Regions from separate parts of the Rhizobium sp. SG2393 genome, predicted to be linked through region 2. Evidence: predicted binding sites of a transcription regulator. Region 2 holds the regulator's gene; each other region holds the start of a gene.
The links. Region 2 encodes PhoB, which activates phosphate uptake and scavenging genes when phosphate is short. Its sites were predicted from a motif close to TGTCATNNANCTGTCAT; they were not measured.
Positions count from the first base shown of each region.

Region 1: the regulator PhoB is predicted to act here: its motif matches at 2,448-2,464, upstream of phnC (phosphonate ABC transporter ATP-binding protein).
Region 3: the regulator PhoB is predicted to act here: its motif matches at 2,017-2,033, upstream of ACED18_RS06080 (DUF1868 domain-containing protein).
Region 4: the regulator PhoB is predicted to act here: its motif matches at 2,590-2,606, upstream of ACED18_RS06775 (DUF1045 domain-containing protein).

Region 1 is NZ_JBHGAP010000006.1:45,633-50,295, reverse strand. Features, by position in the region: gene phnE (phosphonate ABC transporter, permease protein PhnE) at 1-410, opposite strand, end outside; gene phnD (phosphonate ABC transporter substrate-binding protein) at 526-1,431, opposite strand; gene phnC (phosphonate ABC transporter ATP-binding protein) at 1,518-2,366, opposite strand; gene ACED18_RS13920 (DapH/DapD/GlmU-related protein) at 2,494-3,108, opposite strand; gene phnL (phosphonate C-P lyase system protein PhnL) at 3,105-3,812, opposite strand; gene phnK (phosphonate C-P lyase system protein PhnK) at 3,830-4,606, opposite strand; gene ACED18_RS13905 (alpha-D-ribose 1-methylphosphonate 5-phosphate C-P-lyase PhnJ) at 4,603-4,663, opposite strand, start outside.
Region 2 is NZ_JBHGAP010000011.1:45,450-50,112, reverse strand. Features, by position in the region: gene ACED18_RS18345 (hypothetical protein) at 40-432, opposite strand; gene ACED18_RS18340 (MFS transporter) at 502-1,281, opposite strand; gene phoB (phosphate regulon transcriptional regulator PhoB) at 1,494-2,177, opposite strand; gene phoU (phosphate signaling complex protein PhoU) at 2,235-2,945, opposite strand; gene pstB (phosphate ABC transporter ATP-binding protein PstB) at 2,992-3,807, opposite strand; gene pstA (phosphate ABC transporter permease PstA) at 3,821-4,663, opposite strand, start outside.
Region 3 is NZ_JBHGAP010000001.1:1,292,852-1,297,514, reverse strand. Features, by position in the region: gene carB (carbamoyl-phosphate synthase large subunit) at 1-1,818, opposite strand, end outside; gene ACED18_RS06080 (DUF1868 domain-containing protein) at 2,080-2,799, shown strand; gene ACED18_RS06075 (methyl-accepting chemotaxis protein) at 2,856-4,663, opposite strand, start outside.
Region 4 is NZ_JBHGAP010000001.1:1,441,322-1,445,984, forward strand. Features, by position in the region: gene ACED18_RS06765 (L,D-transpeptidase) at 1-489, opposite strand, end outside; gene puuE (allantoinase PuuE) at 780-1,700, opposite strand; gene ACED18_RS06775 (DUF1045 domain-containing protein) at 1,810-2,517, opposite strand; gene ACED18_RS06780 (PRC-barrel domain-containing protein) at 2,690-3,091, shown strand; gene ACED18_RS06785 (NAD(P)/FAD-dependent oxidoreductase) at 3,165-4,307, opposite strand; gene mnmD (tRNA (5-methylaminomethyl-2-thiouridine)(34)-methyltransferase MnmD) at 4,422-4,663, shown strand, end outside.

The DNA.
Region 1 (4,663 bases), on a different contig from region 2:
AAGGCAAAACCGAAGAGCGTGGAGAGGATCGCGATATTGATCGTCTCCAGCATCTTGTGGAAATATTCCGGGATATAGATCGCATCCGTCAGGTAGAGCCGACCTTCCGGATAATTGTACTTGAAGCTGCCGTCATCGTAAGGCGAGGGCAGGTCGAAGAGGGCGCGCACCGGCTCCATCGCGTCACGGGGCGCCATGTCGCCGAGGAAATCGAAGAAATAGGGCAGGCGGTCGAAGAACTTGCCGGCATTGGTCTCGTTGGCGAACCACAGCGAGCCGAAGGTGGCCATCAGCAGGATGGCGACACTGAGCAGCGTATAGGAGCGGCGCTTCGCGGCCAGCTCGTTCCAGTGGCGCTCGACAAGCGTGCCGCTGTCGCTGAGCCGGAGATGCGGGCTGTGGGCGGGCATGGTTGCCATCGGTTCCATCCGGTCTGGCCGGCCTTCTCTTCACGTCACGCGGATCACAGGAAACCGCCCCCGCGCGGCCGGCGCATCGGGGGCGGGACTGGTCTCGGGCCTGAAATCAGCCGCCGATGGTGGCCTTGCGGGCTTCGATGATCGGCTTGTAGAAATCGACGTTGACTTCCGTGAAGGCCTTGAAATCGCCGCCCATGGTGGCCTTGAAGCAGGCTTCGTCGGTCTTCGGCAGGTCGAGCATCATTTGCTTGAACTTGGCCTTGGCGTCGGCCGGCAGGTCGTTGCGCACGACGATCGGGCCGTTCGGGATCAGCGGCGACTGCCACAGCTCGACGATGTCGTTCATGTCGAGCAGGCCCTTCTGCACCATCTTGTGCAGGTTGCCGGAGGTGTAGCCGTCCTTCCACTCGCCAACGCCCGAACCGAAGGTCGTGCCGGCATCGAAGGTGCCCTTCAGCACTTCGAGAACGAGGTTCTCATGGCCGCCGCCGAAGCCGGTCGAGCCGACGAATTCCTTGACCGGCATGCCGAAGGCTTCCGGCAGGGTGACGAGCGGAACGAGGTAGCCCGAGGTGGAGTCCGGATCGGCGAAGCCGAGCTTCTTGCCCTTGAGGTCTTCGAGCTTGGTGATGCCGGAATCCTTGCGGGCGATCATGATCGAGTGGTAGCCGGTCGAGCCGTCCTGCTGGACGGTGGTGAGGATCGGCTCGACGGCATCGGCCTTGGCGAGATAGATCTTGGCGAAGCCGGAAGCGCCGAGTTCGGCGTAGTCGAGCGTGCCGCCGAGCAGGCCCTGGATGACGCCGTCATAGTCGGCAGCCGGGAAGAAGGAGACCTTCTCGACGCCGAGCGTTTCCTTCAGGTGGCCTTCCATGCAGGCATAGTTGCGCAGGCGGTCAGCTTCGTTCTCGCCGCCGATGATGCCGACGCGGAATTCCTTCAGGTCTGCGGCCTGAACATGGGCAACGGTTGCCAGAAGCGCCACGGCGCCCAGCAGGATCTTCTTCATCATGGTCTTGGTCTCCCCGTTATCCGGCCCCTGCCGGATGATTGCGGTTGAAGACGGCGCGCGCACGCGGCGCGGTCCGTGCGGCGGGATCAGATCCCCGCCAGTACCAGCGGCTTGAGGCCGACGGATTCGGTGGTCTCGGTGGTCGTGGCTGCGGCGAGCGTGCCGTCGAGGCTGGTGGACGTCAGGCTCTCTTCCAGATCGCCCTCGGTGCCGTAGATGGTGCGCACGGCAGCCGCCGTCAGGTCGCGCGGATTGCCGTCGAAGACGACGCGGCCCTGCGCCATGCCGATGATGCGTTCGCAATAGGCGCGTGCCGTATCGAGCGTATGCAGGTTGGTGATGACGGTGATGCCGTCGCGCTCGTTGATGTCGCGCAGCGCGTCCATGACGATCTTCGCGTTCAGCGGATCGAGCGAGGCGATCGGCTCGTCGGCAAGCAGCATGCGCGGCCGCTGCATCAGGGCGCGGGCAATGGCGACACGCTGCTGCTGGCCGCCCGAAAGCGTGCCGGCCGGCTGCAGCGCCGTCTGTTCGATGCCGAGGCGTTCCAGCGCCGCGATGGCCTCGATGCGCTCCTCGCGGGTGAACATGTTGAGGATCGATGCGATGGTGGAGCGGTGGTTGAGACGGCCGAGCAGGACGTTGGTGAGCACGTCGAGGCGCGGCACGAGGTTGAACTGCTGGAAGATCATCGCGCAGTCGCGGCGCCAGGCGCGAAGCTCCGAGCCCTTCAGCTTCGACACGTCCATATCGCCGAAACGGATCGAGCCGGAGGAGGGATCGACTAGGCGGTTGATCATGCGCAGCAGCGTGGACTTGCCGGCGCCGGAGCGGCCGATGATGCCGACCATCTGCCCTTCCGGAATCTCGAACGTCACATTGTCCACGGCAGCCTTGGTGCCAAATCGGCGCGTGACGTTCTGCAGCTTGAACATAGCCCGGCCCCGTTCTTCTTCTTTAACGCTTCGTTATCGAAGGGCTCTAGCGCCGGTTCATGAAGTGTGAATGTCGGTTTGATGTCGGTTCTGTTACAATGTGACAGTCGCGACGAACCAACGAACCTTACCCGCCATGGCGGGCAAGGAAGGCCTCCGCGTCGAGGGTGCGGAAGTCCGGCAGCGCGTCGCGCAGGCGCTCGTGGCTCCAGTCCCACCAGGCGAGAGCGTCGAAGCGTTCGGCGATCTCGCGGGGGAAACGCTCGCGGATCAGCTTCGCCGCCACGCCCCCGACGATCGTGTAGGGCGCGACATCCTTGCTGACGACGGCGCCGGCCCCGATCACCGCGCCATTGCCGACGGTGACGCCCGGCAGGATGGTGGCGCCGTGGCCGATCCAGACATCGTGGCCGATCACCACGCGATTGTCGCGCCGCCAGGCGAAGAAGTCCGTGTCCGGCTCGGCATCCGGCCAGTAGTCGTTGGCGCGATAGGTGAAGTGGTGCAGCGTCGGGCGCCAGACCGGATGGTTGGTGGCGTTGATGCGCACGGCGGCCGCGATATTGGCGAACTTGCCGATCGTCGCGCACCAGACCGCGCCGTCCTGCATGATGTAGGAGTAGTCGCCCATCTCCGCCTCGCTGATGCGGCAGCGCTCGGCGACCTCCGTGTAGCGGCCGAGCACGGACTGCTCGACGCTGGCGCTCGGGTGGATCAGCGGCTGTTCGGAAAGCTTCGTCATGCGGCGAGTCCTCGTGGCGAGAAGGCTGAAACGTCGAGCACACGGTCGGCGACGATGTCGCGGACCTCCTGGTCATGGAAAATGCCGATCATGGCCGTTCCCGACGCCTTCTTCTCGGCGATCATGTCGGTGACGACGCGGCGGTTGACGGCATCGAGCGACGCCGTCGGCTCGTCGAGCAACAGGATCGGATGGTCGGTGATGAAGCCGCGGGCGATGTTGACGCGCTGCTGCTCGCCACCGGAGAAGGTAGCGGGCGGCAGGTCCCACAGCTGGTGCGGCAGGTTCAGACGCTCCAGCATCTCCATGGCCCGGCCGCGGGCCTCATCGCTTCGGGTGCCGCGCGCCGTCAGCGGCTCGGCGACGACATCGACCGCGGAAACACGGGGCACGACGCGCAGGAACTGGCTGACGTAACCCAGCGTATCGCGGCGCACTTCCAGCACGGCGCGCGGCTCGGCCGTTGCGATATCCACCAGCCGGCCGTGGTGCGAGACAACGATCTGGCCGCTGTCCACCCCATAATTGCCGTAGAGCATCTTGAGGATGGAGCTCTTGCCGACGCCCGAGGGGCCGCCGAGCACGAGGCATTCCCCGGCACGGGCCGAGAAGGTGACACCGCTGACCACCGGCAGCGTCAGGCCGCCGCGCAGGTGCATGGTGAAGGTCTTGGCGACGTCGGAAACGACGAGGGGGGTAACCATGGGGGGTCCTTTCCGGCTCACACCTGGAGGATCGAGGAGACGAGGAGCTGGGTGTAGGGCTCGCGCGGATCGTCGAGCACCCGGTCCGTCAGCCCCTGTTCGATGACGCGGCCATCCTTCATCACCATCATGCGGTGCGAGAGGAGGCGGGCGACCGCAAGGTCGTGGGTGACGATGATGGCCGACAGGCCGAGATCGTTGACGAGGCCGCGCACGAGATCGAGAAGGCGCGCCTGCACGGAGACATCGAGCCCGCCGGTCGGCTCGTCCATGAAGACGAGGCGGGGCGAGGTGACGAGGTTGCGGGCGATCTGCAGGCGCTGGCGCATGCCGCCGGAGAAGGCGCGCGGCTGGTCGTCGATGCGGCTGCGGTCGATTTCCACCCGCTCCAGCCAGCCGGTGGCGGCCTCGCGGATATTGCCGTAGTGGCGGTCGCCGATGGCCATCAGCCGCTCGCCGACATTGGCGCCGGCCGAGACCGCCATGCGCAGGCCGTCGGCCGGGTTCTGGTGCACGAAGCCCCAGTCGGTGCGCATCAGGAAGCGCCGCTCCGCCTCGCCCATCCGTGCGAGATCGCGCAGCTCTCCGTCGCGCATCCGGTATTCGACGACGCCGGTGGTGGGCATCAGTCGCGTGGAGATGCAGGAGAGAAGGGTGGTCTTGCCGGAGCCGGATTCCCCGACGATCGCCAGCACTTCGCCGGGATAGAGGTCGAAGGAAACGTCGCGGCAGCCGATCCGCGCGCCGTAGCATTTGGAGAGGTCGCGGACCTTCAGAAGGGGTGCGTCGCTCATTCAGCGGCCTCCAGGTTGGCCACGCCCAGCTCGCCCACATGGCCGGCCGCTCGGCGG
Region 2 (4,663 bases):
GGCCTTTTGCTTTCCCGGCCTGCGACAGACCTACTAGCGTCAGCTGATCCGCAAGGGCTCGATCTCTCGCAGCGGCGCGCGCATCGCCTGTTCCGCAGGGACGAAGGCGCCGAGTGCGGCACCGAGGAAGGCTGCCGACAAGGGCAGCGTCGTTCCGTCATAGAGCCGGCCCGCAGCAAGGGCGAAGCCGGCGGATACAAGGCTGGAACCCGAGGCAATCAGCGAGGCGCCAAGGCCGGCAACCTTGCCCAGAGCCAGCATCGCCATGGCATTCAGATTGCCAAAGAGCACGCCGATGGCGAAGAAGGCGCAGAACAGGCCGGCCATCATCAGGGTCAAGGGTGGATGCCCCTGCCACAGCAGCGATACGGCGACCATGGCAAGGCTCGCCACGACAAGACCACAGAAGGCTGTGCGCATCATGGTCGTCATGCCGACCCGCTGCACCATCCGCGCATTGACAAAGGAGGCCAGCCCCACAGCCAGGGCCAGCGCGGCGAATTAGAGGGGAGAGCGCTCCTTGACGCCATAGACGTCGAAAAACAGATCCGCGGCAGTGCTGAGGTAGAGGAGCTGCGCGCCGAAGACGAGGCCGGCAGCAAGGATCAGGCAGGAGATCCTGATATCCTGGAAAATACGGCGCCCATTGGCGAGCAGCAGCCGCGGGCGGACAGGAAGGCGGCTTGCGAGGGGCAAGGTCTCGGGCTGGCGGCACAGCAGCCAGAGGCCGAGAGCCAAGGCAATGGCGAGGTAGGCGCCGAAGATGCTGCGCCAGCCGGCGACACCGATCAGCAACTGGGCGAGGCCTGGCGCCAGCATGGGCACCAGAATGAACAGCGTGAACATCAGCGACAGGACGCGCGCCATGGCATCACCCGAGAACTGGTCGCGGATCATCGCGCGCGTGGCAATCTTCGGGCCGGCGACGCCGACGCCCTGCAGACAGCGACCGAAGACCAACCAGCCAAGGGACGGCGCCAGAAGGGCGATGACGCTGCCCGTGAGGTAGATGGCCAGTCCCGCCAGCAAGGACGGCTTGCGCCCGACGGCATCCGAAAGCGGCCCCAGCACCAGCTCGCCCACCGCCATGCCGAGAATGAAAAGCGAAACAACGTGCTGGGTTGAGAGTGGCGGCGCGGCCGGCAGCTCCGCACCGATCATCCGCAGGCCCGGCAACAAGCCATCGATGCTGAGCGCGGTCAGGCCGGTCAGCAGGGCATAAAGAGCGATACGTTCACGACATCCGATCACCGCGCCAGCCTTGCGATTCCCGACATGCAAACTCCCTTCCTACAGGTTTGCGGCGGGGTTCTGCAATTGCTGGCGGGGAAAATGGGCGGCCAACGCCGCGGTCTGACGCGATGACGATCGCGGGTGCGGTCGGGGAGAAAGCTTCCCTTTCCCGCCATACCAAGGGAGGAACCGCGTCACGCTTCTGCGGTCGCGGCAAAGGCCAGTCCGCGCGGCGCGAGGACTGGCGGAAGATCGGGCGGTCACCCTTCCAGCGAATAGCCGGCGCCGCGGACGGTGCGGATGACGTCGCTCATGTTGGAGAAGTTGAGCGCCTTGCGCAGGCGGCCGACATGCACGTCGACGGTGCGTTCGTCGACATAGATGTCGTGGCCCCAGACACCATCAAGCAGCTGCGAACGAGAGAAGACGCGGCCGGGGGACGACATGAAGAATTCCAGAAGGCGGAATTCGGTCGGGCCGAGGCGAACTTCGCGGCTCTTGCGGTGGACGCGGTGGGTTTCGCGATCAAGCTCGATGTCGCCGCATTTCAGCACCGAGGAGAGCAGCTCCGGCTTGGCGCGGCGCAGCATGGCCTTGACGCGGGCCATGAGTTCCGGCGTCGAGAAAGGCTTGACGACATAGTCGTCGGCGCCGGTTGCGAGACCGCGCACGCGCTCGCTTTCCTCGCCTCTCGCCGTCAGCATGATGATCGGCAGGCGCTCGGTTTCGCTGCGCTGGCGCAGGCGCCGGCACAGCTCGATGCCGGAGACGCCGGGTAGCATCCAATCGAGAATAAGGAGATCGGGAAGACGCTCCTGAAGACGGATTTCCGCCTCGTCACCGCGATGGATGGTATCGACGTCGAAACCTTCCGCCTCAAGATTGTAGCGCAGCAGAACGCTCAGCGCTTCCTCGTCTTCGACCACTGCAATTCTGGGCAACATGATGCCTGCTCCGTTCCTGCCGGCAGCAGGGCGCCCGAAGGCGCCCGGCCGTCGGTCTTACTCGCCGCTGACCCGCATCGTGGCGGTGGTGTCGTCCTTCGGACGTTCGCCTTCGATCTGGGCACCGGTGGTCATGTAGTAGATGGTCTCGGCGATGTTCGTGGCGTGGTCGCCGATCCGCTCGATGTTCTTGGCGCAGAACAGGAGATGGGTGCACGAGGTGATGTTGCGCGGATCTTCCATCATGTAGGTCAGGAGTTCCCGGAACAGCGAGGTGTAGATGGCATCGATCTCGCCATCGCGCTGACGGATGTTGTTGGCCTTTTCGGCCGAACGCGACGCGTAGACGTCGAGCACTTCCTTCAGCTGGGCGGCGGTGAGCTCCGTCAGGTGCTCGAGGCCACGGGCGAACTGGCGCGGAACGCCCGACGTCGCAACCGCGATGACGCGCTTGGCCGTGTTCTTGCCGAGATCTCCGACGCGTTCGAGATCGCTGGCGATGCGGATCGCACCCATGATCTCGCGCAGGTCGGCGGCCATGGGCTGGCGCTTGGCGATCGTCACGATCGCCTTCTCGCCGATATCACGCTCGGCGTGATCGAGGATCACGTCATCGGAGATGACCTTCTGGGCGAGCGCGACGTCGGAATTGATCAGGGCGCGCACGCTGTCGCCGAGCATCTGCTCGGCCAGGCCGCCCATTTCGGAGATACGGCGGGCAAGGTACTTCAATTCTTCGTCGTAGACGGAGACGATATGGCTGGGCATCAGTGTTTCCTCTCGAACCTCGTGACAACAGGGCGGGCGATTTGCCTCAGCCGAAGCGTCCCATGATATAGTCCTGGGTGCGCTGGTCATCCGGGTTGGTGAACATCTTGTCCGTATCGTTCTCCTCGACGAGGTTGCCGAGGTGGAACATGGCGGTGCGCTGCGAAACGCGCGCGGCCTGCTGCATGGAGTGCGTCACGATGACGATCGTGAAGTTGGTGCGCAGCTCGTGGATCAGCTCCTCGACCTTGGCGGTCGCGATCGGGTCGAGCGCCGAGCAGGGCTCGTCCATGAGGATGACTTCCGGGCTGACGGCGACGGCGCGCGCGATGCACAGACGCTGCTGCTGACCACCGGACAGGCCGGTGCCCGGCTCGTGCAGGCGGTCCTTCACTTCGTTCCAGAGGCCGGCCTTCTGAAGGCTGGTCGCGACGATCTCGTCGAACTCGGCGCGGGTGCGGGCGAGGCCGTGGATCTTCGGGCCGTAGGCGACGTTTTCGTAGATCGACTTCGGGAAGGGGTTCGGCTTCTGGAAGACCATGCCGACGCGGGCGCGCAGTTCGACAACGTCGATGTTCGGATCGTAGATATCGTCCGTGTCGAGCGTGATCTTGCCGGTGACGCGGCAGTTGTCGATCGTGTCGTTCATGCGGTTCAGGGTGCGCAGGAAGGTGGACTTCCCGCAGCCCGAGGGACCGATGAGCGCGGTGACGGTGTTTTCGCGGATGTTCAGGTTGACGTCGAACAGGGCGCGCTTCTCGCCGTAATAGACGGACACGTCCTTGCCGATCATCTTGTAGGGAACGGTGTTCATTTTCTGGTCCACTGCCTTTTCGATCGCTGCTTCATTCATCATGTTCATGATCGGGTACTCCCTACCAGCGACGTTCAAATCGACGGCGCAGCAAGATTGCGCCAAGGTTCATCAGGACGAGGAAGATCAGAAGGATGATGATCGCCCCGGAGGTGCGTTCCACGAAGGCGCGTTCGGCTTCGTTGGCCCACATGTAGATCTGTACCGGAAGAGCCGTGGAGGGTGCCAGCGGCGAGGCCGGGAAATCGGCGACGAAGGCGACCATGCCGATGAGCAGCAGGGGCGCCGTTTCGCCGAGCGCATGCGCCAGGCCGATGATGGTGCCGGTCAGGATGCCCGGCATGGCGAGCGGCAGGACGTGGTGGAACACGGTCTGCATCTTCGAGGCGCCGAGCCCGAGGGCGGCGGCGCGGATCGACGGCGGCACGGCCTTCAGCGCGGCGCGGGTCGCGATGATGATGGTCGGCAGCGTCATCAGCGTCAGCACCAGGCCGCCGACGAGAGCCGCGGAGCGCGGCAGGCCGGCGAAGTTGATGAAGACGGCGAGGCCGAGCAGGCCGTAGACGATCGACGGAACCGCGGCGAGGTTGTTGATGTTCACCTCGATCAGGTCCGTGAAGCGGTTCTTCGGCGCGAATTCCTCGAGGTAGATCGAGGCGGCGACACCGATCGGCAGGGACAGGACGAGCACGATCAGCATCATGTAGAGCGAGCCGATGAAGGCAACGCCGACGCCTGCGGCTTCCGGACGGCTGGAAGCGCCGTTCACGAAGATGCCGGTGTTGAAATGGCCGGCCAGTGCACCGCTTTCGGCAAGCTGGTTCATCCAGCCGACCTGCTTGTCGGAGACCTTGCGGTTCTTCTCCGGCACGGAGAGGTCGATCTGCCCCTTGTAGGCGGAGTC
Region 3 (4,663 bases), on a different contig from region 2:
GAAGGGGGTCTCGTAGGTCGAGTACATATAGGCCGTCGGCGAGGCGAATTCGGCCGCGCAGGTGTCGATGCGCTTGAAGACCGGGCGGACGCCCAGCGTGTTGCGCAGCACGGCGACATCCTTCGGCTTGCCGTTCGTCAGGCTTGCAAGGCGGGCGTCGGAGAAGCCCATGGCTTTGAGCATGCGCAGGTTTTCGGCATCCTGCGGCAGGCCGTGCTCGCGGATACGGGCTTCCATGTCGACGATCGCCTTGAACTGGGCGATAAACCACGGATCGATCTTGCAGCCCTCATGCACCTCTTCCGGCGACATGCCGAGGCGCAGCGCCTGGGCGACCATGCGCAGGCGGTCCGGCGTCGGCGTGCCGATGGCGGCGCGGATGGCGTTCTTGTCGTTGGCATTGTCGCCGAGGCCGGGGATCTCGATCTCGTCGAGGCCGGTGAGGCCGGTTTCGAGGCCGCGCAACGCCTTCTGCAGCGATTCGGCGAAGGTGCGGCCGATGGCCATGACTTCGCCGACCGACTTCATGGCGGTGGTCAGCACCGGCGAGGCGCCCGGGAACTTCTCGAAGGCGAAACGCGGGATCTTGGTGACGACGTAGTCGATGGAGGGCTCGAACGAGGCCGGCGTCGCGCCGCCGGTGATGTCGTTGTCGAGTTCGTCCAGCGTGTAGCCGATGGCGAGCTTGGCGGCGACCTTGGCGATCGGGAAGCCGGTAGCCTTGGAGGCGAGCGCAGACGAGCGCGAGACGCGCGGGTTCATCTCGATGACGACGAGACGGCCGTCCTTGGGGTTGACGGCGAACTGCACGTTCGAGCCGCCGGTCTCGACGCCGATCTCGCGCAGTACCGCGATCGAGGCGTTGCGCATGATCTGGTATTCCTTGTCCGTCAGCGTCAGCGCCGGCGCAACGGTGATCGAGTCGCCCGTGTGGACGCCCATCGGGTCGATGTTCTCGATCGAGCAGATGATGATGCAGTTGTCCGCCTTGTCGCGGACGACTTCCATCTCGTATTCCTTCCAGCCGAGCACGCTTTCCTCGATGAGGACTTCGGTGGTGGGCGAGGCGTCGAGGCCGCCGGAAACGATGTCGAAGAATTCCGAGCGGTTATAGGCAATGCCGCCGCCGGTGCCGCCCAGCGTGAAGGAGGGGCGGATGATGGCGGGCAGGCCGACATGGTCGAGCGCCTGGGCGGCGACGGCCATGGCGTGGCTCATGTAGCGCTGCTTGCGGTCGCTCTCGCCGAGGTTCCACTGGTTTTCGAGCGCGTCCAGCGCCTTGTCGAGTTCGGCGCCGGAATGCTTCGCCTTGAGCTCGGCGCGGGCGGCCTCATGGGTCTTGCGGTCGGCGTCCTTGATCTCGGTGGCGTTGGCAAGCATCGACTTCGGCGTTTCGAGGCCGATGCGGGCCATGGCTTCGCGGAAGAGGGCCCGGTCTTCGGCCATGTCGATGGCGGCGGGCTTGGCGCCGATCATCTCGACATTGTAGCGGTCGAGCACGCCCATGCGCTTGAGCGACAGCGCGGTGTTGAGCGCCGTCTGGCCGCCCATGGTCGGGAGCAGCGCGTCCGGGCGTTCCTTGGCGATGATCTTGGCGACCACTTCCGGCGTGATCGGCTCGACGTAGGTTGCGTCGGCAAGGCCCGGGTCGGTCATGATCGTGGCGGGGTTGGAGTTGACCAGGATGACCCGGAAACCCTCTTCCTTCAGCGCCTTGCAGGCCTGGGTGCCGGAATAGTCGAACTCGCAGGCCTGGCCGATGACGATCGGTCCCGCGCCGATGATGAGGATGGACTTGATATCTTGGCGCTTCGGCATGGGCTCTATCCGTATCTCGTGCCTGCGCGAAAAACCGGCCTGGGTGAGGGAGGTCACCGGCCGGGCGCAGGAGGATGGTCATTTCAGGCTAGAAGCGGCTTATAGGGAAACTCGGGCCCTAAACCAACCCCATAAATGCCGAGGAAGGAAGGAAAGTTGGGGACCGGCGGCAGCACGCTCATGGGGTGAGGGCGGGCCTGTCACACGCCTTTCGCACTGCCTGCTTAACCCCGTGCGGCGATAGTTCAAAGGAAGCCGCCGATGCCCCTTTCCGCCATACCGGACCACCTGCGCTTTGCCTCGAGCACGCTGAATGCCGCCCCCATCCCGCATCTCGGCCGGCGTTATGACACGAACGGAAGCTTTCTCACCGAGCGTGGCAACACCATCGTCAGCCATCTCGTCGAGGGGTCCGACAGCGCAGAGGCGGTGCTCCAGATGCGCGAGCGCTACAGGGCGATGCCCGGCGCCGAGACGCTGGCCTTTACCGCGGCGTCCAGCCTGCACATGACGTTGTTTCAGGGAATCATCGAAAGCCGGCGTGAAGCGACCTTCTGGCCGGCCGGCATCCCCCTCGAGACGCCGATCGACGACATGACGGCGCTCCTGTCGGACCGTCTGGCGCTCTTTGCGCCCGGCCCGGCATTCCAGATGGTTGTCAGCCATGCCACCCCGCTCGGGCTCCAGCTCGAAGGTGCGACGGAGGCCGACAAGGCGGCGCTGAAGGACTGGCGCAACCGCTTCGCCGACCTGCTCGGCTACCGTCATCCGGACCATGAGACTTACGTTTTCCACATCACCTTCGCCTACATGATCGAGCGCTTCGATGATGAGACGATGGGTGCCTGGGTGCCGTTCCTGGCCGAGGTGGAAGCGGATCTGAGGCGGCTTACCCCCGTGATTGCGCTTCGGCCGCCCGCCTTCTGCGCTTTCGATGACATGAACCATTTCGAGGAACTGCTGGTCTTCGACCCTGCCTGAACGAAAATGGCGGGCACCGGGCCCGCCATCTCTCATTTCGCTTTGCCGGGATGGGCTCAGAACTCTTCCCAGTTGTCCTGTGCAGATGCGGCGGCCGGCGAGGCAGCGCCCACGGCCTTTGCGAGGCGGTCACCCAGCGCGCGGGCAGGGGAGGCGACGGGGCGGGCGGCCTGCGTGGCCGCGACCGGTGCGCGGGCGGGGGTTGCACGAACCTGCGCCGTGGAAGGGGCCGCCGCCCGATGCGGGATGGCGGTCGCCGTTGACGCGGGGCGGAACGACTGGCGGCTGCCGCCGGCGCCACCGAGCCGGAACTGGTCGAGGCGGTCGGAAAGCTGTCCGACTTCGGTCGCCAGCGTATGGGAGGCGGCGTTGGTTTCCTCCACCATGGCGGCATTCTTCTGGGTGCCCTGGTCCATGATGTTCACCGCGGCGCTGATCTCCTGCAGGCTGGTCGATTGCTCGCGCGCGGCCTGAACGATGCCCTGGACGTTGGCATTGATCTGCTCGACTTCGGAGGCGATGGCCGTCAGGGCAGCGCCTGCCTGGTCGACGAGCGTCACGCCCTGGCGGACCTGATCGCTGGAGGCGGTGATCAGCGCCTTGATTTCCTTGGCGGCATTGGCAGATCGCTGGGCAAGTTCGCGCACTTCCTGGGCCACGACGGCGAAGCCCTTGCCGGCTTCGCCTGCGCGGGCCGCTTCCACACCGGCATTCAGCGCCAGAAGGTTCGTCTGGAAGGCGATCTCGTCGATCACGCCGATGATGTTGGAGATCGACTGCGAGGACTGCTCGATCGCGCCCATGGCTTCGACGGCGGAGCGCACGACAGTACCGGAGCGTTCGGCGTTTGCACGGGTGCGGCTGACCTGGGCGCCCGCTTCTTCGGCGCGGTCGGTCGATTCGCGTACCGACCGGGTGATTTCGCTGAGCGCCGCGGAGGTCTCTTCGACGGAGGCCGCCTGCTGTTCCGTTCGACGCGAGAGATCGTCGGCAGCGTTGCGGATTTCCGTCGCGCCGGCCTCGATCGTGCTGGCGTTGTCGCGGAAGGAGATCATCGCCGATTCCAGCTTTTCGACGGAAGCGTTGAAGTCCGAGCGGATCACGTCGAGCGCAGGCGCGAAAGGCTTTTCGAGGCGGGTCGTCATGTCGCCTTCCGACAGGCGCTTCAGGCCGTTGCCGACTTCTGTCACGACGAGGCGGATTTCCTCCTCGCGCGCCTTGTGACCGATGGAGCGTTCGACGCGATCGGCCTCTTCCTGGGCGAGGCGCGCTTCGGCTTCCTGTTCCAGCTGAACCTTGCGGCGGTTGGCGTCGAGCAGAACGCCGAGCGACCGGGAGAGATCGCCGATCTCGTCGCGCTGTTCGACGTCGGTGAGCTTGACGTCAAGCTTGCCCGACGCGATCTCGCCGGTCTGGGAAATGATGCGGTTGAGACGTCCCATGAAGCGGCGTGCCAGTCCCCAGCCGACGGCGATCAGAACGATCGTGGCGCCGACGATGATGATGCCCGACATCCAGACGGTCTGGTTCAGCACGCTGAAGACGGTCGCGGTCGGTGCGGAGACGACGACGTGCCAGATGGTGCCCGGCACGGGCTCGATCGGAACCGCCATCAGCAGGTTGTCAACGCCTGCGCTGTCGCGGATCGTCTCGACCTTGCCGGGGTTGGTGATCAGCTTGTTCCAGGCGGCCTCGTCCAGCCCGCTGCCCTTCAGCGGCTTGCCCATCAGCTTCTGGTCGGGGTAGCTGACGAAGGTGCCGGCGGCAGACAGGAGGGCGACATAGCCATCGCCGAGCGGGCGGTTTTGCGCGAGTTCTGCGGCCGTCTTGTCGAGATCGATGTCGGCGCCGACATAGCCCACCG
Region 4 (4,663 bases), on a different contig from region 2:
ATTCTCCACCGAATACTGGGCAAGCTGCGGCTGGCGCGCGATCATCTCTGCCGGCGGCTTCCAGCGCGGCCATTTCTGCCGCCAGTGGATCACGCCCTCGCCTTCCCAGGCGAAACCTTCGCGGCCGAGGCCAACGCCATAGCGCATGGCCGTGCCGCCAGGCTCGACGAGATAGAGGAACCGGTCCGGCGTATCGACGACCACCGTGCCGGGCGCCTCGCCGGTGGGGTCGATGACACGCTGGCGGTAGTATTTCGGGTCCATCCGCTCATAGGGCACGGCCGGCACAAGATGGCCGTCATCTTCAAAGGCGGCATAGCGGGCCTGAAGCTCGGCCTCCGTGGTGGACACGATCGGGCGGCGGGCCACGACCGGCGTGGCGACCGGCCCTGCGGGCGCGCCGTTGCCGGCGGTGGTCGCGCAGCCGGAAAGGATGGCGGGCGCGGCAAGCGCCCCGAAAACGAAAGTACGGCGGGAAATCGGTGACATCTGAGGCTCTTCTTCCTGGGCCGGCCGGGAGGATGCAGGCCCTGCCCGGAGAGATACCGCCCCACCCTGCCCTGTCCACCCCACCGGAAGGCCACGCCATGAGCGATCCAGGCGGTGACGCAAGCGCGCAACAGATGATGAAGCAGGCTGCGGGCCCACTTGATCGTGAAGGTGGCGCGCAAGCCTTTGCGCGGTGGGAAAGATTAGCGCCCGCTTTGCGCCAGCCCCTGCACGCGCCCTTCACGAAATCGTGCAAAGGCAGCAGCTGTGGACAAGCCGCGTCCCGGCCCTCAGGCCGGCTTGTGGTGCGCGTACCAGTGATCGGCGATGTCGATGCGCCGCGTCACCCACACCTTGTCCTTCGACTGGACATAATCGAGGAACCGCGCCAGCGCCGCCGCACGGCCGGGACGTCCGACGAGCCGGCAATGCAGGCCGATATTCATCATCTTCGGGCTGCCCTCCTCGCCCTCCTGCCAGAGCACGTCGAACGTGTCCTTGAGGTAAGTGAAGAACTGGTCGCCCGAATTGAAGCCCTGACTTGTCGCAAAGCGCATGTCGTTGGCATCGAGCGTGTAGGGAATGATGAGATGCGGCTTGTCCGCCGTCAGCCCCGGCACCCAGAAGGGCAATTCGTCGGCATAGCTGTCGGAGGAATAGCGGAAACCGCCTTCCTCCATCACCAGCCGCAGCGTATTGGCCGACGGCTTGCCCTGATACATGCCGCGCGGGTGCGATCCGGTCAGCTCCGTGTGCAGGCGCACCGCCTCGGTGATGTGCCAGCGCTCCACATCTTCGGGAAAATCCTTGTATTCGAGCCAGCGATAGCCGTGGCTGGCGATTTCCCAGCCCGCTTCCTTCATGGCCGCCACGGCATCCGGATTGCGCGCCATGGCAAGCGTCACGCCATAGACGGTGACCGGCAGGTTGCGCTGCGTGAACATCCGCCACAGGCGCCAGAAGCCGGCGCGCGATCCATATTCGTAGATCGATTCCATGTTGAGATTGCGCTGCCCGGCCCAGGGCTGTGCCCCGACGATCTCAGACAGCAGGCACTCCGATGCCGGATCGCCGTCGAGAATGCAGCTCTCGCCGCCCTCCTCGTAATTGACGACGAACTGCACCGCGATATTCGCCCCGCCCGGCCAGCGCACCTCGGGAAGATGGCGCCCGTAGCCGATGAGATCGCGCGGATAGGCCGTGTCTGTCATGCTCTGTCACCCTCTCGTCTTTTGCCCGACGGTAGCATCGGCCTTGCGAAAGTCGAGATGGATTTGCTGCACATGCACAGGACGATTTCGCCCTGCCGGCCGCGCGTCCTCAGGCCGAACGCTTCACGCCGATGCGGCCGAGCGGATGCTGGGAATGGACGCGGAACGGCGCGCCCGGCTCCGGCTCGATGAAGAGCGCGAGACTGGCGATCTTCAGCGGTTCCGCAAGATGCGGCTCGAACACCTGCCTGAGCGCCGGCTCCAGCCGCATGGCAAGCGTGCGGTCCACCGGCCCCGTCAGCGGCATGTGGAAACGATATTCATCCATCACGTAAGGGTAGCCCCAGCGGTGCAGATTGGCGAACTGCGCGGCCGACAGGCGGTAGGGATCGCGCCGCTCGATTTCCGCTTCCGTCAGCGGTGCGCGGAAATGATCGAATTCCTGCACGGTGCGGGCCGCAAGATAGGCCGCCGCCTCGCTCGGCGCATGCGGCAGGAGCCCCATGAATTCGCCAAGGCGCGCCACCTCCAGCTGCTCGATGACGATCGGCTCGATCGTGCCGGCAAAGCGCATCAGCGCCTTGAGCAGGTCGCTTTCGCTGACCTCCGGGGCCAGCCGGAACGGCGCCTTCATCGTCGCGTGAAAACCGTCGCGGCGCGGCAGGGCGGTGTGAAAGGCGATCTCGCGCTGGGTGAAACCGGCAACCGGAGGATGATCCACCTGATCGCCCGAATAGACATTGCGACCAAGCCAGCCTGCCGCGGCAATGGCCAGCGGATGATGGATCGGCGGCGTGAAATGAATCGCATACCGCATCGGGATCTCTCCGTTCGGCCGCGCACGCATTGGCGCAGGCCTGTTCTTGAGGCCGCTTGCTAGGTGATTTGCGTGACAGCTTGACGAAACCTGCGGTGGGCACGCGAAAGTGACGCGGAACCATCCCGACTCTCCCGCATTTCCCCTTCAGACAACAACAGGGAGAAACACCATGACCTATCAGGACACCGCCTCCACCCATGGCGTCCGCGACGCCTCCGTTCGCGAAACCCACGACCTGATCGCCAGCGATAAGGTCGAAGGCACGAAGGTCTACGGCAGCGATGGCAAGCACATCGGCTCCATCGAGCGCGTCATCATCGAAAAGCGCTCTGGCCGCGTCGCCTATGCTGTGCTCGCCTTCGGTGGCTTCCTCGGCATCGGCCACGATCACTACCCGCTGCCCTGGTCGAAGCTGACCTATGATGAAAGCCTCGGCGGCTACCGCACCGACGTGACGCGCGACCAGGTGGAAAACGCCCCGCGCTATGACAGCGATGACGATTACAGCTGGAGCGCCGATAACGGCCGCAAGATCTACGACTACTACGGCGTGCCGCCCTACTGGATGTAATTGTGAATCGGCATCAATGGCTTGGCGGCAGGATGTGACTCTGATTCAGAACATGAAGTTCGCCGTCTGACGATCACCCGCGCCGCATGAGCCTGATATGCTCCCCGACATCGAAAGATGCGGGGAGCTTTCGTTTGGGCGGCTGCCTGGCCACCTCGTCGATGACCGCCTCCGCCAAGAGATGCGCCAGCCCGAAACTGACCTTGAACCCGCCGGCGAGCACCGAAACGGCGGGGTGTGCCCCAAGCCGACCCACCATCGGCTCCCGCCCGATCGCCCGGGGCCGCAGGCCCGCCCAGCGCTCCATGACGGGTGCACCGGCCAGCGCGGGCGCCAGCGCAACGGCCCGCGACAGGAGATCGTCCAGCTGCCCGTCGGTGCCGAAGGGATCGTCGAACGCATCCTCGCTCGTGCTGCCGATGGCAACCGTGCCATTGTCATGCGGGACGATGTAGAGCCCGTCCTGGAAGAGAACCGGCAGACCTTCGGCCCCGCCGCCGGCCACCAACGCCGCCTGCCCTTTCACGGGTCGGCCGCTGGCAGCAGCGCGATCCGGCACGAGCCCGTCGATCAGCGGAAAGGCGCCGGGACCGGCAGCGATCACGCAATGGCCGAAGCCGATCCGTTCGCCATCGGCCAGAACCACGGCGCTCCCGCCCCCCTCGACCGCCACGACCTTCGCGTGAGGCCGGATGGAGGCAAGCGGTGACATCTCCAGAAACCGCACCAGAAGCGCGATCATGGCGCGGGGCGAGACCCGCCCGGCGAGCGTCTCCACCACCACGCCGGCCTCGCAGGCCGCGGGATCCGGCCAGCCCTCGACCTCCGGCCGGTCCATGACCCGCCAGGAAAACACCTGATCCGCGACCTGCCAGAGAGTCGCAGCCTGCGCCGCGCGCGCCTCGGCCAGCACCCGGTGATGCGGCTTCGACAGCGGCAGGAGGCGGCCGGTGCGCCTGTATCCTGCGGAAAGTCCCGTCGCCGCTTCCAGTGCCGCGATCTCGCCCTCAAGGCTTGCCAGCGCCTCGAGCTGAAACTGCTTCTTCTCGTTCCAGCGCTCCGGCAGATGCGGCATCAGCGCCCCGAGCAGACCGCCGCTGGCGCCGGAACCGGGGTGGCCCGCATCGAGCACCAGCGTCTCCATCCCGGCCCGCACGCCGTGCACACCGGCCCAAAGACCCATGATGCCGCCGCCGACGATCACCAGATCCGCCATTGCTCATCCTTTGAGAAAACATGCTCACGAAAACATGAAGGTCCACCGGCAAACCGCTGATGCGACTCCCGGATCCGCTTTCGCCGCGCCCCGTTTTGCGCTATCGCGACCACCATGTCGAACACGCAGCATCCGAACCCGGAATCCGGTATCGAAGCCGCCGCGCCGCTGACCTGGCACGACGGCGATATGCCCTATTCCCCCACCTTTGGCGATCACTTTTATTGCCGCGAGGACGGCCGCGCCGAATGCGGCCACGTGTTCCTCGGCGGCAACGGCCTGCCGGAACGCTGGCGCCGACCCGCCGCCTTTTCGATCGGCGAACTCGGCTTCGGCACCGGCCTGAACTTTTGCGA